DNA from 2 places in the Marinobacter sp. THAF197a genome. Region 2 is predicted to be linked to the other one. Evidence: riboswitches for the same ligand, from Rfam matches in the RefSeq annotation. Region 2 holds a riboswitch; the other holds the start of a gene.
The links. A riboswitch is a leader RNA that binds a small molecule or an ion and turns the genes downstream of it on or off. The one in region 2 is predicted to bind thiamine pyrophosphate.

Region 1: it holds a riboswitch for thiamine pyrophosphate, as region 2 does, so the genes downstream of both, thiC (phosphomethylpyrimidine synthase ThiC) here and FIV08_RS15850 (sodium:solute symporter family transporter) in region 2, are expected to answer to the same signal.

Annotation. Positions count from the first base shown of each region.
Region 1 covers NZ_CP045324.1:661,797-672,386, forward strand. Annotated here, with positions in the region: gene FIV08_RS03065 (glycosyltransferase family 2 protein) at 1-509, shown strand, start outside; gene FIV08_RS03070 (glycosyltransferase) at 526-1,533, opposite strand; gene FIV08_RS03075 (glycosyltransferase family 4 protein) at 1,530-2,639, opposite strand; gene FIV08_RS03080 (mitochondrial fission ELM1 family protein) at 2,636-3,598, opposite strand; gene lpxL (LpxL/LpxP family Kdo(2)-lipid IV(A) lauroyl/palmitoleoyl acyltransferase) at 3,602-4,558, opposite strand; gene waaA (lipid IV(A) 3-deoxy-D-manno-octulosonic acid transferase) at 4,661-5,914, shown strand; gene FIV08_RS03095 (TolC family outer membrane protein) at 5,958-7,319, opposite strand; TPP riboswitch at 7,458-7,571, shown strand; gene thiC (phosphomethylpyrimidine synthase ThiC) at 7,653-9,530, shown strand; gene FIV08_RS03105 (NUDIX domain-containing protein) at 9,989-10,590, shown strand, end outside.
Region 2 covers NZ_CP045324.1:3,399,920-3,410,509, forward strand. Annotated here, with positions in the region: gene mutY (A/G-specific adenine glycosylase) at 1-395, shown strand, start outside; gene FIV08_RS15820 (oxidative damage protection protein) at 479-751, shown strand; tRNA gene FIV08_RS15825 (tRNA-Phe) at 870-945, shown strand; gene FIV08_RS15830 (TetR/AcrR family transcriptional regulator) at 1,013-1,636, opposite strand; gene FIV08_RS15835 (SDR family NAD(P)-dependent oxidoreductase) at 1,803-2,633, shown strand; gene FIV08_RS15840 (reductase) at 2,673-3,599, shown strand; gene FIV08_RS15845 (flavin-containing monooxygenase) at 3,622-5,130, shown strand; gene FIV08_RS15850 (sodium:solute symporter family transporter) at 5,127-6,527, opposite strand; TPP riboswitch at 6,517-6,627, opposite strand; gene FIV08_RS15855 (aromatic amino acid transporter) at 6,731-7,963, opposite strand; gene FIV08_RS15860 (NADPH-dependent FMN reductase) at 8,081-8,644, opposite strand; gene uraH (hydroxyisourate hydrolase) at 8,839-9,249, opposite strand; gene FIV08_RS15870 (GlcG/HbpS family heme-binding protein) at 9,272-9,763, opposite strand; gene FIV08_RS15875 (heavy metal response regulator transcription factor) at 9,923-10,590, shown strand, end outside.

The sequences.
Region 1 (10,590 bases), 1.5 Mb from region 2:
TGTTTTCCAAGCCGATCTCTCCGGATATCGCAGGCTATCGTATGCGTTGGGTTTTGTCGTCCCCCAACCCGAGGCACCCTTTTCGGCACGACAAGTCCAAGAAGATCCTGCGGCTCTACAATCGGAAACGGGCTGCGATCCATGCGGAAAAACACAGTAACGATGACCGGCCTAGAGTGCATACAGGTAAAGTGTTGGAGCTCAACGGCGATGTTTTGCACAGGACCTTGATCTCTCTGGAGCAGATGGAAAGAAAATACACTCAACTGTCCAGCGAGCAGGCCCGGTTCCTGTGTGAGAAGGGCCGCCGAATTTCGACCCCCCGCCTGATGGTCGAATTTCCTTTGAAGTTTCTCAAGTATTACCTGATTCACCGCCAGGTATTGAATGGCTGGTTCGGGTTCAGTGTTTCGGTAGTGGCCGCAAACCGTAATTTCATGCGATTGGCGAAGGCAAGGGAATTGCAAATGCTCGAGGGAATCAGTCGTTCCGGTGGTGAGGAGCGGTAAGGCGCTCTCGCAGGTGCTATTCGGCTTGATATACTCTGACGGTTGCCTCGGCCATGCCCCTGAGCGTGAGATGAGTCTGCGCATAGTCAAAGGCTGACTGCTCTGATTCCCGGAGCCTATCCAGACCGGCAAGTGCCTTGGAGATGACGTCGGCGATAGCCGGCGCGGAAATGTCCCTGGCGAGCGCGTTTTCGGGAAGCAGGTCGATACTACCGGAAACCGGGGTTGAGACAACCGGCAGTCGCGCGATCAAGGCTTCTATCAATACGTAAGGGAATCCCTCCCGCCTTGAGCTGAGAACCATCAAGTCTGCATTGGACAATGCCGATGCCAGCGTTGTTTGGTGCCCTGCCATCGTCACCGAATGTCTTAGGCCTTCATCGTCAATCAGCCGATGCAGGTTTCCGGCTTCAGAGCCGTCACCAAACAGTGTTAGGTGTGCCGTCGGAAAGCGCTTATGGATCAGGCTCCAGGCCTGAACGAGCATGTCGAACCCCTTTACTGGCTCCAGTCTCCCGGCAGCAATGACGTTTGTTGCTTCGGGGAGTGGATAGTTGCCATGGGGCGAATCCGGGAATTCCTTCCGGATTCCATTGTAAATCAGATGACGGGACGGGTGACTCAGGCCCTCATAGATTGACCGGCTTACGGCGATGACTTTGTCCAGCACAAGGAACGGGCGAAGGTTTGATTTGCTGCCGTGAATCGTGGCTACGGTTTGCCAGGTCTGATGAGGCAACCTGCCCAGTATGAGGGCGGCTTTATTGCCGTGGGCGTGGGCGATATCGGGAGAAACCCGCTTCAATATCCGGGAAACGCACCAGCGAAGCCAAGGGTTGTTTCGGCTCAGCTTCATTGGGCACGGGTGAAACTCGGCGAATGGGAAGTGCGTGCGGTAGTCGGGATGGGCGACTATGTGCACCTCATGTCCGAGGCTCGTGAGGGCTTCTGCCAGGTCCGCCACATGTTTTTCCATGCCACCCCAGGCAGTACTAGGCGTTGCGAGTATCAGGGCGACCTTCAATCGGGCCTCCCGTTCAGGGCCTGCTGGTATACCCGAAGCGTCGCCTCCGTCTGCGCCCTCAACAAAAACCGCTCTGGCAACTCAATCTCCGGCCGGGGTTTATCCAGCAGCCCCAACACCGCACTGGCAAACGCCCCGGTATCATCCGGCGTCACCAGTCCGTCCCGAAAGCATGCCTGCAGCGTTTCCGCCGCACCGCCCCGGTTGTAGGCCACCACTGGCGTGCCGGACGCCAGGGCTTCGGTTACTGTCCGCCCAAAGGGTTCTGGCTTGGTGGACATGTGGCAAACCACATCGGCGAACAGATACAGGTTGGTCATGTCGTTGCGCTGGCCAAGGAATGTGACTTTATCGGTCAGGCCCAGCCGGCTGCGCTCTTTTTCAAGCTCCTGCAGGAATCGTTCTTTTCCCGGTTCGGCCCCGCCTACGATGATGCCGTGACAATCCGGCCGCTGGCGGACAATGCGGGCCATGGCTTCAAGGTAGTCCAGCTGGCCTTTCCAGCGGGAGATGCGGCCGGGCATCATAATGATTTTCTTGCCGGCCAGTTGGGGGAAGCGGGACAGGAGAATGTCCAGCCACTGATCATTTATGGCGCGGTTGCGGAAGGCGTCGATGTCGACGCCGCGCTGGATCACCGTCAGCTTGTGTTCCGCTACCTCGAAATTCTTCAACACGTAATCCCGCACGCAATTGGAGACGGCAATGATCTGGTCCGCCCTTGTCATGATGGCGCTGTAGGGATTGACGGAATACATACCGTGAAAGGTCGAGACAACGGCGGGCTGGTGGTCGGCAGGCAGAGTCTTCAGGGCCAGGTGGATAATCCAGGCGGGCATTCGGGAGCGGACATGAACAATGTCAGGCTGCAGCTCCTGTAACAGCTTGCGCATGGGCAGGATCTGCCCGAAAGACGCTGGCGTTTTCCGGTGGATGGGCATGTGGATATGGATTGACCCCTGGCCACGAACCTGTTCCGCCATCGGGCCGCCGTTGGAAACTACATAGGATTGATGACCACGCTTGACCAGTTCTGCGGCGAACTCCACGGTGCCTCGCTCCACGCCGCCACTGTAGAGTGCCGGAAGAGCCTGGAGAATCTTCATTGTCTGGCCTCCTTTCCTGATTTTTGAAAAGCAGCCAAATAGTTACCCGCCACCCATCGGGCGGCCCGGTCGGCTTCCCAGAGGCGTTCATGCCTTTCTGCCTGTTCGGCCATCACGCTGGCATGGTCTGCCCAGTGGGCAATCAGCCCCCGCTCTGTCAGGCGTTTTACTCCGTTCGCCACGCGGCTGTTGGCACGCGCATTCAGGTTCAGCAGGCCGGTGGGCACGCCGGAAGTGGCGGCTTCGCACACCATGGAAATGCTGTCCGGCGTTACCCAGACCGCGCGGGAAGCAGCGAGCTGGTGGCTGAGCCAGTCGTCGTGGGTACGGGTGTGATGCACTACGGAGATTTTCGGGCTCTGCAATTCGGCCAGTCGCTCGCTGGTCGTTTCCGGCGTGCGGCGGGAATCGGTGATGGTCCAGCGCCACTGAGGGTAGCGGGCTATCAGGTCGCTTACCTGGCTCAGAATGGCATCGTCGTCCCAATCGAAATGTTCCGAGCGCCCACCCACCAGGATCAGGGCTTCCGGTTTGCTGGTTAGCCGGGCGAGGGGTGTGATGGTGTTGATCACGCCTTCGGTGTGCAGGATGTTGTTAGCAGGCTTTACCTCGTCATGGGCCGGGATAATCGCGCCATCTACCCAGCCCAGTGGGAAGGCCGGTTTCATCAGTACGAGGGTTTTGGCCTTGCCCAGGCGCCGAAGTGCCAGTAATAAACGGTGAGTGCCGGTGCCTGCGGCGACCATCAGGTCTGGTTTGGGCAGTGCCGTATCCATGGCAGGGGCCACACCCAGAAGGGCTCGCCAAAGAGGTACCGGGTATTCTTCGGCACTGACCCAGTAGAGCGCCGCGCCAGTCAGCACCCGCAGGCGATTGCCCAGCCCCTTGAGTTGGTTTTTGTGGCCGGGCTTGTTGTCAGTTAACAGCCAGACAACCGGTGCTTGTGAGTGATTGCTCACGGATTATTCCTTGCGCTTGCGCCCGTAAAAGCCAGGGTCTTCTCGGTCGGGGCGGGTTTTAAAGCGCCGGTGCATCCACAGGTATTGGTCCGGCGCTTTGCGAATTTCTTGCTCAATAACGGCGTTGGTCCGGGTTGCGTCGTCCAGGTCGTCACCGCTTGGGAAGTTCTCAAGGGCGGGGTGGAAATAGATGTCATAGCCGGGCTTGTCATCGCGGCGAAAATGGCTGAAGGGCACGACTTTGCAGCCGCTGCGTTCAGCAATTCGCGAAGTGGCTGTGATGGTACCGGTGGGAATGCCGAAGAACGGGGCAAACACGATGTCCTTGCGGCCGTAGTCCTGATCTGTCGCGTACCACACGGCGCGATTTTTCTTGAGGCTACGGAACAGGCCGCGCAGGTCGCGGGCACCTAGTACTGTGCCATAGCGCCGGCCCCGGGCCCTGGTCATCACGGCATTCATCAAAGGGTTGTTGTGATCACGCTGCATGACGTCGGCTTCTATGTATTCGGTGACCAGGCTGCCACCCAGGTCGAGCGTGCTGTAATGGCCGCCCAATAGCAGCACGCCCTTGCCGGCTTCCAGCGCTTTCTCGAAATGTTCGATACCGTGAATGCGGGTCATGCCGGTCAGCTTGGCCGGGTTCCGGAACCAGGCAATGCCGAGCTCCATCAATCCGATACCATTGGCGATAAATGCGTTGCGCACCAGGGCGGTCTGTTGCTGTTCGTTCAGCTCCGGGAAGCACAGCCGGATGTTGACCTCGGTAATGTGTCGCCGGCTTTTCGCCAGTTTCCAGGCGAGCAATCCCACCATCTTGCCCAGCCACCATTGAAACCGGATGGGCAGTTGGGCAACCAGCCACATCACGCCAATACCCAGCCAGGTTGGCCACCAGCGAGGATGACGGTAAGCTGAATAGTCGGTATTCCTTGGAAGTTTGCGGTACTTCTTTTTCAAAATCGTGAATCCTGCATCGACAAACGTTTAACCCGGGGGCAAGATGCAACCCCTCGACATTTTTCGCCCTATGATAACGCACTGTTTTGCCGGGAGTCCTGCGTGTTCCAGTTTATCTATTCCCTGCTGATTCGCCTGGCGCTGCCGTTTATTCTCATCCGGCTTTGGTGGCAGGGCCGCAAGGCGCCGGCGCTCAGGCAGGACTGGCAGCATCGCCTGGGCCGTGTGCCTTCCATACCCGGGCCCGTCATCTGGGTGCATGCGGTCTCCGTGGGCGAGACCATCGCCGCCGGCCCCATGGTGCGTCGACTGCTGGCGCGCAATCTCGGTGCCACCATTCTGATGACCGCCATGACCGACACCGGCCTTACCCAGGCCCGGAAAATGTTCGGTAACAGGGTAACCTATGCCTACGCGCCATACGACACACCGGGTGCCATCCGTCGATTTCTGAGGCGGGTCAATCCCCGCATTCTGGTCATCATGGAAACCGAGATCTGGCCCAATATGATCAGCCAGTGCCGCCGCAAAAACGTGCCGGTGTTTCTGATCAACGCCCGGCTGTCGGAGCGCTCGGCCCGGGGCTACGAGCGGGTCAGGGGGCTGGCGGCGCCGATCATGAAAAGTATCACCTGGGTGGCTGCCCAGGCAGAACCTGATGCAGAACGCTTTCGTCGAATTGGGGTTGCGGCAAGCCACGTCGAGGTGACGGGCAGTGTGAAGTTCGATGTCGACATCCCGGAGGATGTCCGGCTTGCCTCTGAAAGTTTTCGTACCACACTTGGCCCACGTCCGGTCTGGATCGCCGGCAGCACACACTGTGGCGAGGATGAACAGCTGCTTCAGGCTCACCGATTGGTGCTTGCGGGACACCCTGATGCCCTGTTGATTATTGTGCCGCGCCACCCGGAACGCTTTGACGCCGTGGCGGTCATGGCACAGGAGTTGGGCTTTCAGGTTGCACGGCGATCTCAGGGGCAGAGTGCCTCGGGCGCGCAGGTTTATCTGGCCGATACCATGGGGGAGCTGATGATGCTCTACGGAGCCAGCGACCTTGCCTTTGTGGGTGGTTCACTGATCGAACGGGGCGGTCACAATCCGCTAGAGCCGGCAGCCTGGGGTATCCCTGTGTTTTCCGGGCCTCATGTGTTCAATTTCGAGACCATCTACGAACGGTTGTTGGCAGACCAGGGGGTGCAGTTGGTTCAGGGGGCAGACGACCTGGCTCGGGCGATCAATCTATTGTTTGCCAACCCGGTGGAACGCAAAGCCTATGGAGAGCGGGCGCTGGCGGTGGTTAACAAAAACCGGGGCGCATTAGACCGGGTGGTTGAGGGGATTATAGAAAGGCTGTGATTCCGGGGCAGTCGCCACCGGAATCACACGGACGACGGCGCCATTACTGCGTGGGGTCGTCCAGGGTCAGATCTTCTTCTGCCAGAGCTTCGATGCCCCTGGCGTTGGCGCTGAGCCAGTTGTTCAGTTCAATCAGGTCTTGCGGGCTCAGAGTGCCTGCCGCCTGTTTCAGCTGTAACGTGTTGATCACGTAATCGTAACGGGCATTGGCATAATCCCGAAGGGCCACGTAATACGCCCGCTCGGCATCCAGCACTTCCACAATGTTCCGGGTTCCCACATCGTAACCGGCACGGGTCGCGTCCAGCGCACTGCGGCGGGAGATGATGGTCTGCTCCAGAGCCGAGGCGGTTTCAACGTTATTGTTTACGGTCAGGTACAGGCTGCGTGTATTTACCCGAACATCCCGGCGCGTTGTGTTCAGGTCTTCCTGAGCGGCGGTAACCAGCGAGCGCTGCTGGCGCACGCCGGCTTGTGTGCCACCGCCCATGTAGAGTGGAACATTCAGCTCAAGGCCAATCACGCCTTGTGTGCCTTCCTGCTGAGTATTCTTGGCTCCATCCAGTTCAGACTTGCCATAAGATGCAAACAGGTCAAGCGTGGGGAGGTGGCCAGATTTCGCAACCTTCAGGTTGGCTTCATTGGCATTCAGCTGATACAGCGCAGACTGGATAACCCAGTTCTGCTCGAGCGCGGTGTTTTCCCAGGCGGAAGGGTCCATCGGCTCCGGTCGGCCAAGCGGGAAGTTCTCGCGCAGGTTTTCCAGATCCTCTGCATATTCGCCAGTCAAACGCGCCAGTTGTTCACGGGCAACGTTGAGCTGGTTTTCAGCGGCGATGCGCTGACTTTTACTGTCATCGTAACTGGCGCGGGCCTCATAGACCTCGGTGATGGCAATCAGGCCGACATCAAAGCGTTCCTGAGCCTGCTCGTATTGCCGCTGAATGGCTGCTTCGGTGGCGCGTGCGGTTGTCACCGTATCCTGGGCACGCAGCACGTTGAAGTAAGCGGTGGCGACGTCCAGTATCAGCTGCTGTTGGGCCAGGTTGTACTGAGCCTGGGCGGCCTCGGTCTGGAACTGACTGGCATCGTAGCGGAACCAGCTGTCGGCACGAAACACCGGTTGGCTCAGCCGAACGCCGTAGTTCAGGGCCTTATAGCTGTCTCCCGGGCCATTCTTGGCGTCGAAATCGGTGTGGTTGGCCTCAGCAAACGCGCCGACTTGCGGCAGAAGTGTGCTCCTGCTGACATCGCTGGCCGCCTGTTGCGCCTGGAATTGTGCCAGCGCGGAGGCAATGCCCGAATCGTATGATAGCGCCTTCTCGTAGGTTTCCATCAAATCCAGAGAAAAGGCAGGCTGGGCTGCGAGCAGGGTGATCAATCCTGGAAGTAGACGTTTCTTCATTGTTTCTCCTGAAAAACTAACTCCGGGAATCTGCCCGGCAATGACCCAAAGGTATTGGTTGACCATTATGGACAATAATCAGTCCGGCCTCTACACTTGCATAGCTCAACCATTTTGTGAGCAAAACAAAATACTTATCGCGTCTTGACGGGGTGCCGAATTGCCAGAACATGGTGATCGGCTGAGATTGCAACGCAGAACCCGCGACCTGATCCGGATAATACCGGCGTAGGAATTAAGACCATATGAACCGCGTCAACATGCCTTTGGTGGCATCTTGTCGTAACTCCGTCATACGCGACCCGACACCATCAGCCTCAACGGGAGCAGATCATGACGGACTTGCCAGCTTACCTCAGCGACTCCGCGAAAGTGGACTCCGCAGCAATCAAACCATTACCAAGCTCACGAAAAATATACGTGCAGGGTAGCCGACCTGATCTGCGTGTGCCTATGCGGGAAATTACTGTGGGAGACACCCCCACGGAAATGGGCGGCGAAAAGAACCCACCGGTCGTTGTGTACGACACTTCCGGGCCTTACACCGACCCTGAGGCCTCCATTGACCTGAGAAAAGGCCTGCCGCCGGTTCGCGCCAACTGGATCGCCGAGAGGGGCGATGTGGAGCAGCTGGACGGTTACACCTCCGAATTCACCCGTCGCCGGATGAAAGACCCGCAGCTCGACCCGTTGCGTTTTATGGATGAGCGTAAACCCCTGCGAGCGAAGCCGGGTAAAAACGTGTCCCAGATGCACTACGCCCGCCAGGGCATCATCACCCCGGAGATGGAATACATCGCCATCCGAGAGAACATGAAATTGCAGGAAGCCCGCGAAAATGGTCTGCTGGCGGACCAGCACCCAGGCCAGTCTTTCGGTGCCAATCTGCCACCAGAGATCACCCCCGAGTTTGTTCGCGACGAAGTGGCCCGGGGCCGGGCGATTATTCCCGCCAACATCAACCACCCGGAAACAGAGCCGATGATCATCGGCCGTAACTTCCTGGTGAAGATCAACGGTAATATCGGCAACTCGGCGGTCACCTCGTCCATCGAAGACGAAGTCGAGAAACTGACCTGGGGTATCCGCTGGGGTTCCGACACGGTGATGGACCTGTCCACCGGCAAGAATATCCACGAAACCCGCGAGTGGATCATCCGCAACTCTCCGGTGCCCATTGGCACCGTGCCGATCTACCAGGCCCTGGAGAAAGTGGGCGGCGTGGCCGAAGACCTGACCTGGGAAATCTTCCGGGACACGTTAATTGAACAGGCAGAGCAGGGGGTGGATTACTTCACCATCCACGCCGGTGTGCGGCTTCATCACGTGCCGCTGACCGCGAAACGTACCACGGGTATCGTGTCTCGCGGTGGCTCCATCATGGCCAAATGGTGCCTGGCTCACCATAAAGAGAGCTTCCTGTACGAGCACTTCGAAGACATCTGCGAAATCATGAAGGCCTACGACGTGTCCTTCAGCCTCGGCGACGGACTGCGCCCCGGTTCTATCGCGGATGCCAACGACGCCGCCCAGTTCGGCGAACTGGAAACCCTGGGCGAGCTCACCAAAATTGCCTGGAAGCACGACGTCCAGTGCATGATCGAAGGCCCCGGCCATGTACCCATGCACCTGATCAAAGAGAACATGGACAAGCAGCTGGAATGCTGCGATGAAGCGCCGTTCTACACCCTTGGCCCACTGACCACGGATATTGCTCCAGGCTACGACCACATCACTTCCGGAATTGGTGCGGCCATGATTGGCTGGTTCGGCTGCGCCATGCTCTGCTACGTTACCCCGAAGGAGCACCTGGGGCTGCCGAACAAGGATGATGTAAAAACCGGCATCATCACCTACAAAATCGCCGCCCACGCGGCCGATCTGGCCAAGGGCCATTCGGGGGCCCAGATCCGCGATAACGCCTTGTCCAAGGCCCGTTTCGAGTTCCGTTGGGAAGACCAGTTCAACCTCGGCCTGGACCCGGACACCGCCCGCGCTTTCCACGACGAGACCCTGCCCAAGGAATCGGCGAAAGTGGCTCACTTCTGCTCCATGTGTGGGCCGAAGTTCTGTTCCATGAAGATCTCGCAGGAAGTGCGGGATTATGCAGCGGAACACGGCATCGATGAGGTATCGGCGATTGATGCCGGGATGCAGGCCAAATCGCGGGAGTTCGTGGAGTCTGGCTCCAAGCTTTACGACAAGGTTTGAGTTGGGTGTTCGTGATCGCCTAGCCTTCTGGCTGGGTGCTTAGAGCCGGGGTGGTGGCCTTGTTCAGAAAACGACTCGAGACGTCCCTGTGCGTCTCGGGCTCCGCCATCCCTGGCTCCGCACGTTTCTGAACAAGGCCACCACCCCGGCTCTTACTGGCCTTTGCAGTAATCGCTTTACTCATACCCTATGCATTCGTTCTGAGCGGATTGCACAATGTTGGACTGGGCGTGTCGGGTAGGGCCTCCAAAAACTGTGCGGAGCCAGGGATGGCGGAGCCCAAGCGCCCCAGGGATGGGCCGAAGGAGCGTGTTTTTGGAGGCCCTACCCGACACGCCCACCTCCCAAGCTCAGCAGGCTGTGGGCAGAACCGTAATCCAAAGCCAGCCGTAAGACACTTGCACCCAAGCAACCCCTAAGGCTATCGTTCCAAGCCGAACACCAAACCGGAAACACGAATGCCGAAACCGTTCCAGTTCAACGCCAGCGACGTCACCGTCGAAAAACGCGAAACCGTCTTTCAGGGCTTCTTCCGCATGGACAAGCTCTGGCTGACCCACCCGCGCTTTGACGGCCGCGACATGCCTACCTTCACTCGTGAGCTGTTCGTCCGCGGCGACGCCACTTGCGTGCTCCCCTACGACCCGGAACGGGACGAAGTGGTGCTGCTGGAACAGTTCCGCCTCGGCGCGCTCGGCCGTAACCAGTCGCCCTGGTTGCTGGAGCTCGTGGCCGGCATGAACGAAGACGGCGAAAGCCCGGAAGACGTGGCCCAACGCGAAGGGCAGGAAGAAGCCGGGCTGAGTTTCAGTCGGCTTGAGAAAATTTGCGATTACCTGGTCTCTCCTGGCGGCACCACCGAAATGATTCACCTCTACTGTGGCCAGGTCAGTACGGCCGAGGCGGGTGGAGTTTTCGGCGTGGAGCATGAACATGAAGACATTCTCAGCCACGTGGTCAGCGCCGAAGAGTGCTTTGCCATGGTCGCCGACGGCCGTATTAACAACGCCGCCGCCATCATTGCGATACAGTGGCTGCAACTGAACCGTGACAGGCTGCG
Region 2 (10,590 bases):
AAAAAGCCAAACCGGAAAAAACCACCTGGATGCTGATCCTGGAAGACGGCGAAGGCCGCATCCTGCTGGAGCGCCGGCCACCCAGCGGCATCTGGGGCGGCCTGTGGAGCCTGCCGGAGCTGGACCCGGCCTACGGCTCGGAAGAACTGCAGGACGCCTGTGAGAAAGAACTGGGTATCACCTGCCAGGACCCGGACCTGATCAGCGGCTTTCGGCACACGTTCAGCCATTACCACCTGCACATCCAACCCGCGCGACTGCCAGTCATAGACGTGTCCGGCATTGCCGATTCTGACAGGCATCGCTGGCTACATCGCGATGAAGCATTGTCTCTGGGCTTACCTGCCCCCATTCGCACCCTGCTGACAGAACCGGAGCAAGCGGCCCTGCTCTGACCCCAGCAATTGCCGATGCTCAAGTCACACCCGGAATTGATCTGTTATCATTCGCCAAACTGAACATCAACACAGGAGCCGCCATGAGCCGCACCGTATTCTGCCGCAAATACCAGAAAGAAATGGAAGGCCTGGCCATGCCCCCCATGCCCGGCCCCAAAGGCCAGGAGATCTATGACAACGTCTCCAAGCAGGCGTGGGAAGAATGGCAGAACCAGCAGACCATGCTGATCAATGAAAAGCACCTGAGCATGATGGATCCGAACAACCGGAAATACCTTCAGGCCCAGATGGAACGCTTCTTCAACAACGAGCCGTTCGACAAGGCTGAAGGCTACGTTCCACCGGAAAAATAGCCAAACTGATCAAGGCCTGAACAACCGGAAAAGATTCTGAAAATTTTTGCCGGGCGGCCTTGACTACCCAACCCTAAACCGGTTTAATAGCGCCCCGTTGCAGCACATAGCTCAACACGCCCGGATAGCTCAGTTGGTAGAGCAGAGGATTGAAAATCCTCGTGTCGGTGGTTCGATTCCGCCTCCGGGCACCATTAAGAATTCTGACAAAACCCGCCTTGTGCGGGTTTTGTTGTTTATGCCCTCTCCGTTTCTTCCCGACTACTTCACCGCATCCCGCAAGAACGACAACTCCGCCGCTATGTAATGGCCAATCATACTCGCCAGCCCGTCCGCCATTTCATCGAAACTGACCATCGGGTCCGGGTCAGACAAATGACGGATAACGGCGAATATGCCGCCATTAATTCCAATGTAGGTGATCGCTGGAATGCGGCTAACCCGAAGGGTTTCCGGGTGCTCCATCAAGTAGCGCATGATGACGTTATTGAGCACCTTGTAGAGCGGATCCAGGTGGAGCTCAAAGTCCACCGCCATGGCGTATCGCACACACTTGAGGTACCGGCCATCGTCCTGCTCAAGAAAACTCCGGAACTGGTTCAGCAATGTGCGAATGGCCTCATCAATGGGCATCTGTACCAGGGTTGGCGTTAAGGGCTTGATCATCGCCGCTGTGTCGGAGATGAAGCGTTGGCTCATGGCGTTGAAGATGGCCTGTTTGTTCTCGAAGTATTCATAAAGCGAACCTACCCCTACGCCTGCTATCTCAGCGATGTGTCGTGTTGTTGTGTCAGCCGGCCCGCGCTGGCTCAGGGCAATAAACCCGGCTTCTACGATCGCGTCCACCGTGGCGCGCGAGCGATCCTGTTTTGGTTTCCTGGGCATAATTTTCCGAATTGAATCCGAACAAGCGTTCGCTCTAATCTGCAGTCAGCTGGGCGCAAACACAAGCAGGGCAAGGCTTTCAGGCCTATTCGGCACTGGTTTTGTCCCTTTCAGGCGGCACAAGCCCTGGCAGCGTCACACTTACATCAAAACTGCGGAAATCTTCATGTTCAAAAATTCTCTGACTAAAAATGCCCGTGCAGTCATCACTGGCGCTGGCAGCGGCATCGGCAAAGCGCTGGCACTGGAGCTCGCCCGGCGCGGGGGCCTTGTGGTGTGCTCTGACATCAACCTGGACGCCGCGGAACAAACCGCCAGCGAAGTCCGCCGCCTCGGTGGCCAGGCATGGGCGGTCGCCTGTGATGTCAGCAAGCTGGAACAGGTGCAGGCGCTGGCTGATAAAGCCGACGAGTTGCTGCCGGAACCGGTCAACCTGGTGATTAACAACGCGGGCGTTGGCGTGGGCGGTAAAACCATTGGCGAAACGTCTATCGAAGACTGGGAGTGGACGGTCAACATCAACCTGTGGGGCGTGGTCTATGGCTGCCATGTATTCGCGCCCCGGCTGCGCCTGCAGGAGCAGGCCGGCATTATCAATGTGGCCTCAACCGCCAGCTTCTCCGCAGCGCCGCTTATGGGGCCATATAACGCCACCAAAGCGGCCGCGCTGGCGATATCAGAAACCCTGGCGGCGGAACTCTCCGGCACCGGCGTCAGCGTCACCGCACTGTGCCCTACCCTCGTGAAAACCAACATCTCGGCCAACGGCCGCATACAGGGCGAATCCAATGACCTGTTTAACCGGCTGATGGACCGCATCGGCATGTCCGCCGACAAGGTTGCTCGCATGGCTCTGGATGGCCTGGATAACAAACAGCTGTACGTCATGCCACAGGTCGATGCCCGCATGATCTGGCGAATCAAACGTCTGCTGCCGAATTCCTATGCCGCGATCACGGGGCTTATTAATCGCCGGATGACGTCCAAGTTCGTCTGATGACAGGCCTTAACCCTCCCCACAAGCCAGGAGACTGACATGGCAAAGATTGATCTCGATAACATGCTGGAAAAGATCAAAAACACTCAGTGGAGCCTGTCGGATGTCGACTGGGATGCTCCGGGCGCTGAGCTGATTACCCCTGAACAGTGGCCAAAACTGAAGGCTTTCATGGCAGACCTTATGTGGATCGAGCACGTGGGTGCCAGGGCCTTTGCCGCCATGGCCAAGAAAGCGCCCGACGACACCCTGCGCCAGATTTACACCTATTTCCACGCCGAAGAACAGCGCCACGCCAACGCCGAAATGGCCTTAATGAAACGCTGGGGCATGCTGGAAGATGGCGAATTGCCGGAGCCAAACAATAACCTGAGGCTAGTCATTGAGTGGCTGGACAGGTTTGCCGATGATCAGCCGGTCTATGTGCTGGGCACCGTGGTACCCATGCTGGAAATTGCGCTCGACGGCGCACTGTGCAAGTTCCTCCTCGATACGGTAGACGACCCGGTGTGCCATCAAGCCTTCGAACTGATTAATGGCGATGAGGCCCGCCACCTTGGCGTGGGTTTCACCGTGATGGAAATGCAGGGCCATGGCAAAACCTATATCGAGCTTATACGGATGACCGCGCAGCTGATGGACCCGAGGCTGATCTTGGGCATTGCCTCTTATTTTCCGCTGCTTAACAAGATGCGGGACAACATTGTCGAAATGGGCTTGCCTGAGGAAAAGCTGTACGAAGCCATGCGCAAGTTCGAGAAGATCGGAGGGCGCACCGGGGACGGCCGAAGGAACCCCTGGTTCCAGATCATCAAGCACCACGGCAGGTTCGTGGTCGACCGAAAAAAACGCTTCTACCACGCGCCCATTGATGCCCTGGTGAAGGTGGCCGACGTCATCCCAAGAAAGGCGTTTCCGGCCGTACCCAGCTGGGTCAAAGAGATTACCTACCACCCGACCGCCTGACCACCGTTTACGAGATTACCTGATGAAGAACAACCAAGCGCTTCCTCAACAGCAGTCGCCTGCCGACGCATTGATCATTGGGGCCGGCTTTGCCGGCCTGGGCACCGCCATTCGCCTGCAACAGCAGGGCATTCGCAACATCACCATTCTGGAGCGATCAGACGATGTTGGAGGCACCTGGCGAGACAATCAGTATCCGGGAGCTGCCTGTGATATTCCCTCCAATCTCTATTCTTTCTCGTTCGCCCAGAACCCGAACTGGTCCCGTAGTTTTTCAGGAAGCCAGGAGATTCTGGAATACATTCATCATCTGGTGAATCACTTCAACCTTCGGCAATACATCCGGTTCAACCAGAATGTCAGCAACCTGGCCTGGGACCAGGACAAGGGCCTCTGGCAGGCAACGACCACGGATGGCGATGTGTTTTCAGGGCGCACCGCAGTGATGGCCCAGGGGCCGCTTTCCAACCCCGGTTGGCCCGGTATCGCCGGCCTGGACGAGTTTGAGGGCAAGAAGATACACAGCGCCGCCTGGGATCACGATTACGACCTGAAGGGAAAGCGCATCGCGGTGATCGGCACGGGTGCCAGCGCCATACAGATCGTACCGGAGCTGGCCAAATGCGCCGGCAAGCTGACGGTATTTCAGCGCACTCCGCCGTGGATCATGCCACGGCCGGACTTCACCACACCGGACTGGAACAAGACGCTGTTCCGCAAAGCGCCCGTGAGTCAGACCGCCGTCCGCAAGGCACTCTATCTGGCCCATGAGTCCATGGCCTTGGCGGTCATCTGGAACTCGCCGCTGACCCGTTTTGCCGAACGCCTCGGGCGGTGGCACTTGCGCAAACAGGTGCCAGATCGCTGGCTACGCCGGCAACTGACCCCGGACTATCGCCTGGGCTGCAAGCGCATTCTGGTTTCCAACGACTACTACCCGGCCCTGCAGAAACCGAACACCAAGTTGATTACCTGGCCGATAGACCGGATAAGCCAACACGGCATCCGCACCGTGGAGGGCATCGAACACCAGTTCGACTGCATTGTGTTTGCCACCGGCTTCGAGGTGAGTAACGCAGGTACACCGTTCCCGATTACCGGCATCGACGGACGGTCACTGAATGAAGAATGGAACCGAGGCGCCCAGGCGTACAAGAGCATCAACGTGTCGGGCTACCCCAATCTGTTTTTTACCTTTGGGCCAAACTCCGGACCAGGCCATAACTCTGCACTGGTCTATATGGAATCCCAGATGGATTACATCGTCCGGAGCATTCGCACCATCAAGAGCCTCAAGCTCAAAGCCCTGGATGTTCGGCAATCGGCGCAGGACGACCACAACCGAAGCATCCAGAGCCGGCTGGCCAAAACCAACTGGAATTCCGGATGCCAGAGTTGGTACCTCACCGAGGATGGATTCAACGCGACGATGTACCCCGGCTTCGCAACACAATACGCGAAGCAGATGGCCGATCTGGAACTGAAGGATTATCGCCTGCTGGCAGAAGAGGCCGCGAGCGAGACCGTTTAAGGCCGCCCGACAGCCTCCTGAACCCCGGCACCCGGATACAACCACGCAATCAGCAAACTGACCAGGCTTGATGCCAGCAAGGCGCCAAGGAACGGCGCCAGCGTTGGAATGCTGTCCGGAAAACTCGCCGCCAGTGCACCGGCGGTGAAGCTCCCCTGGCTCACCCAGCCGGGAAGCACGGCACCGAGCAACCCTGCTACGCCACCGGCCACCGCAGCCAGCGGCGACATACGGCGCCACAATCCCAGCAAGACCGGCACCACAATCGCCGCACAGAGCAAGTCTGCGATCAGGAACAGCCGCAGCACTGAGAAGCCCTGAAGGGCCACCCACACCACCGGCACCATCAGTATCACCGTTGCCCAGCGGGCGGCGCGCACGGACAGGCCGCGCCTTCCCGAACTGGCCACCGCCATGGAAGCAATGGCGTTCTGCAAGGTATCGACACTGGATGCCACCAGCGTCACGGCCAGAACCAACGCCGGCAAAGCAAGCCAGGCCGGTGCGGCGGAGAGTAATGCGAAGAATGGAATGGGAGGCTCGCCCAGCGGTAACCCATGCATGGCCGCCAGCATCCCCAGGCCGCCAATGGCCATGACCACCAGGAAGGTGCTGACGCCGCCCAACCCCGCGCCGCGCCCAAGGGCACGGTCCGTTTCAGCAGCCCACACCCGCTGCCAATACCCTTGATGAAACAGGTTCGCGGCGGTCACCGCAATCACCAGAGTGAGCGCGACAGAAATCGCACTGCCAACCGGCACCGAAGGCATGACCGCCTCCGTTGGCATGGAAGGCAGCCAGTACCAGGCCACGCCACCCACAAGCAGCAACAGGGCCAACAACAACCAGGCCTGCCAACGGTCCGTAGCCAGGCTCGCCCTCAAGCCGCCGACAGAGGTATAAATCAGTGTGACCAGCGCCACACCGAGAATCACCAAAGCGGGCGGCACATCGGAAAGCAGCGCGGCAATGGCGCCGATAGCGGTGAGTTCGGCCGCCAGGAAACACGCCATGTAGGCTACCGACACCAACGACACCCAGCGTCTTACCCCGGCGCCATAGCAAGCCTCGGCGAACTCGCCGATACTCCGGCCTGCCGGTAACCGCTTACGGATGGCAGGACCATAGAACCCCAGCACCAGAAACGGTAACGCAGAGCCAACCGCATAACCCGCCAGCGCCACAGGCCCTACAAACGCGCCAATTTCCGGTGGCGCAAAAAGAATCCACGCCCCCATGCCGGAAGCAAGGAACGACAGCCCGATGGCCTGTGCACTCTGAGAATTTCGGGCGGTAACATAGTCATCCAGCAGACCATCCGCCCGCCGTGCCCGCAGGCCAAGAACAGCAAACCCGAGGAGCGCCGCGCTGAGCACGGCAACCGTTAGATAGAACAAGTCGCACTTCCTCCGCCGGTATTAACCGGATCAGGTTCCAGGGTCGGCGCTTGGCCCTCTCAGCCCCCGCATCGGCGGTGGGACTCCCCTGGCGACGAGTAAATGAAATGTTAAGCCAACTGTTGGATTATCAACAGTTGGCAGGCACGAGTGTAAAACCGATACTACTCGCTTACAACGGTCACGGGGACAGCCTGACTGATTCAGTACGCCAGTACCGGCAACCACCCGGCCAGTCCCATGAAGTGGAACAATACTGTCACCACACCGAAAACCAGCACCAGTGCGATAGCTGCCTGCCCACCCGGCGCCCTGAAGCCAACATCCCCACCTGCCAACGTTCGTGATTTACGGGCCAGAAGCGCGGGAATGATACAAGCCCACACAGCCGCTGCAGCACCGGCATAGCCGATAGCGAGCACGAAGCCGAAAGGGAACAGCAGTGACAGTACTAGCGGTGGCATAAAGGTGATTGCCCAGGTTTTGGTGCGGCCCTTTCGGTCGTTCGTGAAACCGAACAAGTCAGCCATGAAATCGAAGGTTCCCAGCCCGACACCGACAAAGGATGAGAGTATTGCCGCTGCAGAAAATGCGCTGATGGTGTTCGCCACCCGCTCCGAATCGATGGCAGACCCAAGGGCCGCCAACAGAGCATCCACGTTACCACCCTGGGCAACGACCGGCCCGAAATCCGCGCGGGGCAGATTGCCGAAAATGCTTACCAACCAGGCGAGATAAAATGCCAGCGCAATCGAAGTGCCACCGAGAATCGCCTTCTGCGCCTTTCTCTCCTCGCCATAATAGGCCCGCATCGAAGCAACGGAATGGTGGTAGCCAAAAGACGTCAGCGCCACCGGCAACAAAGCCAGAGCATAGGGCGCATAGTGGCCCTGCTGGCTAGCAGTATCGTACAGAACACTGAAATCAATTCGGGCGGCAAGGCCGGATACCCCCAGCACAAAGCTCAGCAACATAAAGGTAACCAGCACCACCGACAGCCGATCCACCGCCCGGGTTGAATGCCAGACCACCAGAGAAAACACCGCAACAAAGGCAACCGAGGCCAGCTTGCTGCTGAGCCCGGTCACACCCTGAATAATCAGCCCGGATGATGTGATGTAGGCATAAAGCAGAATACCGCCAACAAAGTAGACCATCAGGTTACTGAAAACATTCACTCGCGGCCCAAGCATGGCTTTGGTGACGGTATTGAACGACGCCCTCAGGTCATGGTGTTTCAGCGCCTCCAGCAGCATCCAGCCGGATAGCGTCATCACCACCATGGTGAGCAGCAATGCAAAGCTGGACCACAAAGTCCAGGCGCCGGCTCCGGAGCTGGGCAAGCCAAGCATGCCAGCCCCAACACAAACGCTGGCGATAATACAGGCGCCTCCAATCGCGGAGGGCGTGCGCGCGGAGGCGACGCTTTCTTCCATATTTGAAGCCCAGTTACTACAGCTTTAACGAATTTATCGGCCAGGCCAGGAAGGCCATACCATCGGGATGGCAGAGGGCCTTGGCAGGGTTTTCGCCGGGGTTTTCCAGCCGGAGAATTAGCGCAAGGTCTTCAGTGCAGCGGCCCACTTGGCCAGTTCCGTCAGCATGGGAGACGCTGAACCGGTATGGTGCTGGGTCGGCTGGAATTTGCGATTGTCATCCAGCAACTCCCAGGGCATCTGCACCATCACGCTCTCAACCATCGGCATCATCTTCACCGTGGTGACCAGTTGCTTGGCCATTTGCGCAGAACGGAGGCCGCCGGAGACACCGCCGTAACTGACAAAGGCACAAGGCTTGTAATTCCACTCGTTGTAAACGTAGTTAATCGCATTCATGAACGACGGCGGCGGGCAGAAGTTGTATTCGGGAATCACAAACACGTAGGCATCTGCCTTGGCGACGCTCTCAGACCAGGCCTTGGTGTGGTCATGCTGGTACTGTTGCTGCCGGGGATGGTTAGGTTCGTCATAAACCGGCAGGTTAAACTCCGCCAGGTCTACCAGCTCGCTGGCAAAGCTGCCCTGCTCGTTGGCAAAACCGTTAAACCATTCGGCGATGGATGGGCCAACACGGCCGGGGCGGGTGCTGCAGATGATGGTTTGTAGCTTGAGAGGCATAGCAGGATTCCTTTTGCTTAATTGACAGACCGCCAATGCAGTCCAGGCAAGATACCTGCCCGGACTGCATTCGTTGAGATAGCCATCAGTCTAGCGCCAGATGCCCACTGTGGGTAACAGAAGCTTTTGTCGCATTCATTCAGTTTTACTGACTCACGGACTTAATACCCACCAGCACATCGCCAATCACATGATCAATTACCACGATAGGTTGAGAATCCATAAGGGCTCAGCAGCAGCGGCACATGGTAGTGATCCAACGCGGCATCCATGGTGAAGACCACTGGGATTTCCGGGAAGAAGGTGCTGGTGTTCTGTTTTGCAAACCAGTCACCTGTTGCAAACACCACTCGGTAGGTTCCCTCAACCAGGCGTTCTCCATCCGGATACAACTCTCCAATACGGCCTTGTTCGTTGGTTACCGCCTGATTCAACTCAACCCACTGGCCGCTCTCTTTGCGCTCCAGGGTGACAGTCACATCCGGTGACGGCAGGCCGTTTTCGATATTCAGAACGTGCACGCTCAACGGGTTACCCGCCGCAAACGCCATGCTGGAAGTACCGGCAATCAACATACCCGCAACAACAGATTTCATAGAAAACATACTGTTTACTCCTCGAATGCATTCAGTTTTTCAGGGTTTGGATAGCTGCAACAGCGCAGCCTTCATCAATGGCAGAACCACCGGCACCGGCTACGCCGATAGCTCCAATGACTTCGCCGCTCAACCGCACCGGCACTCCGCCACCGAGCAATAGAAGTTCGCTCACGGTCGCCAGGTTCTCGGATTCCGGATTGCCTCTGGCAATATTGGAGAGCTCACGACTGGCCGTTTTGGTGGACAGGGATGTAAATGCTTTGCGCTGGGCGGCCAGAGTATTGTGTGGCCCTATGTTGTCGTCTCGCTGGAGCGCGACGAGATTCCCACCACGATCTACAACCGCCACCACTGCCGTTCGGTTATCGGCATGGCAGGCGTCCAACGTGGCCCCAATCAGATAGTTCGCAAGCTCCAGAGACATGTTCTGCTGATGCAGCGGCTCGGGCTCAGCAAGAGCTGCGCTGGATGCCAACACAAGTCCAGAGATCAGGCCTTTTCCTATTGTGTGTCTTTTCATTGGGTGTTCTCCGCTTCGGTTTCGTAGCGCAGAATGGACGACCAACGGGAACAGAATGCGAACAGCTTTATTAACTTTTATTCACTGAAATACAGCTTCGATTTCTCCAATCTTTCGTACCCTGACGCAGTAATCTCGCGTCTGATTTCCGGAGGCCCGATGCGTATTCTTGTCGTTGAAGACGAAGTGAAAGCAGCAGAATACCTGCGCAAAGGCCTCACGGAGTCTGGATACCTGGTGGAAGTCGCCAATACCGGGCTTGATGCAAGGCATTTGATCGAAGAGGAGAACTTCGATCTGGTCGTTATGGACATCATGCTTCCGCAACTGAATGGCTGGCAGTTACTGGAGCTTCTCAGGAAACGTTCCAACACGCCGGTCCTCTTCCTGACCGCCCGAGACTCAGTAGAAGATCGGGTTCGCGGCCTGGAATCAGGAGGCGACGACTACCTGGTCAAACCTTTTTCTTATGCGGAGTTTCTGGCGCGCGTTCGTTCGCTCTTGAGACGAGGCGGACCTACCAGGGAGCTGGACCATTTGGTGGTAGCAGACCTGGAGCTGGATTTAACAAGCCGCACAGTCACACGAGGCGGCAAAACCATAGCCCTTACCCCTCGGGAGTTTTCGCTTTTACACCTGCTACTTACCCATCAGGAACAGGTTCTGGCCAGAACCGATATTGCCACCCAGCTCTGGGACATGAACTTTGATAGCGACACAAAAGTTGTCGACGTTGCGGTCAGGCGGCTGAGAGCAAAGGTTGATGATGGCTTTGCCTTGCGGCTTATCCATAACGTCCGGGGAGTCGGTTACGTCCTCAGGGCAGG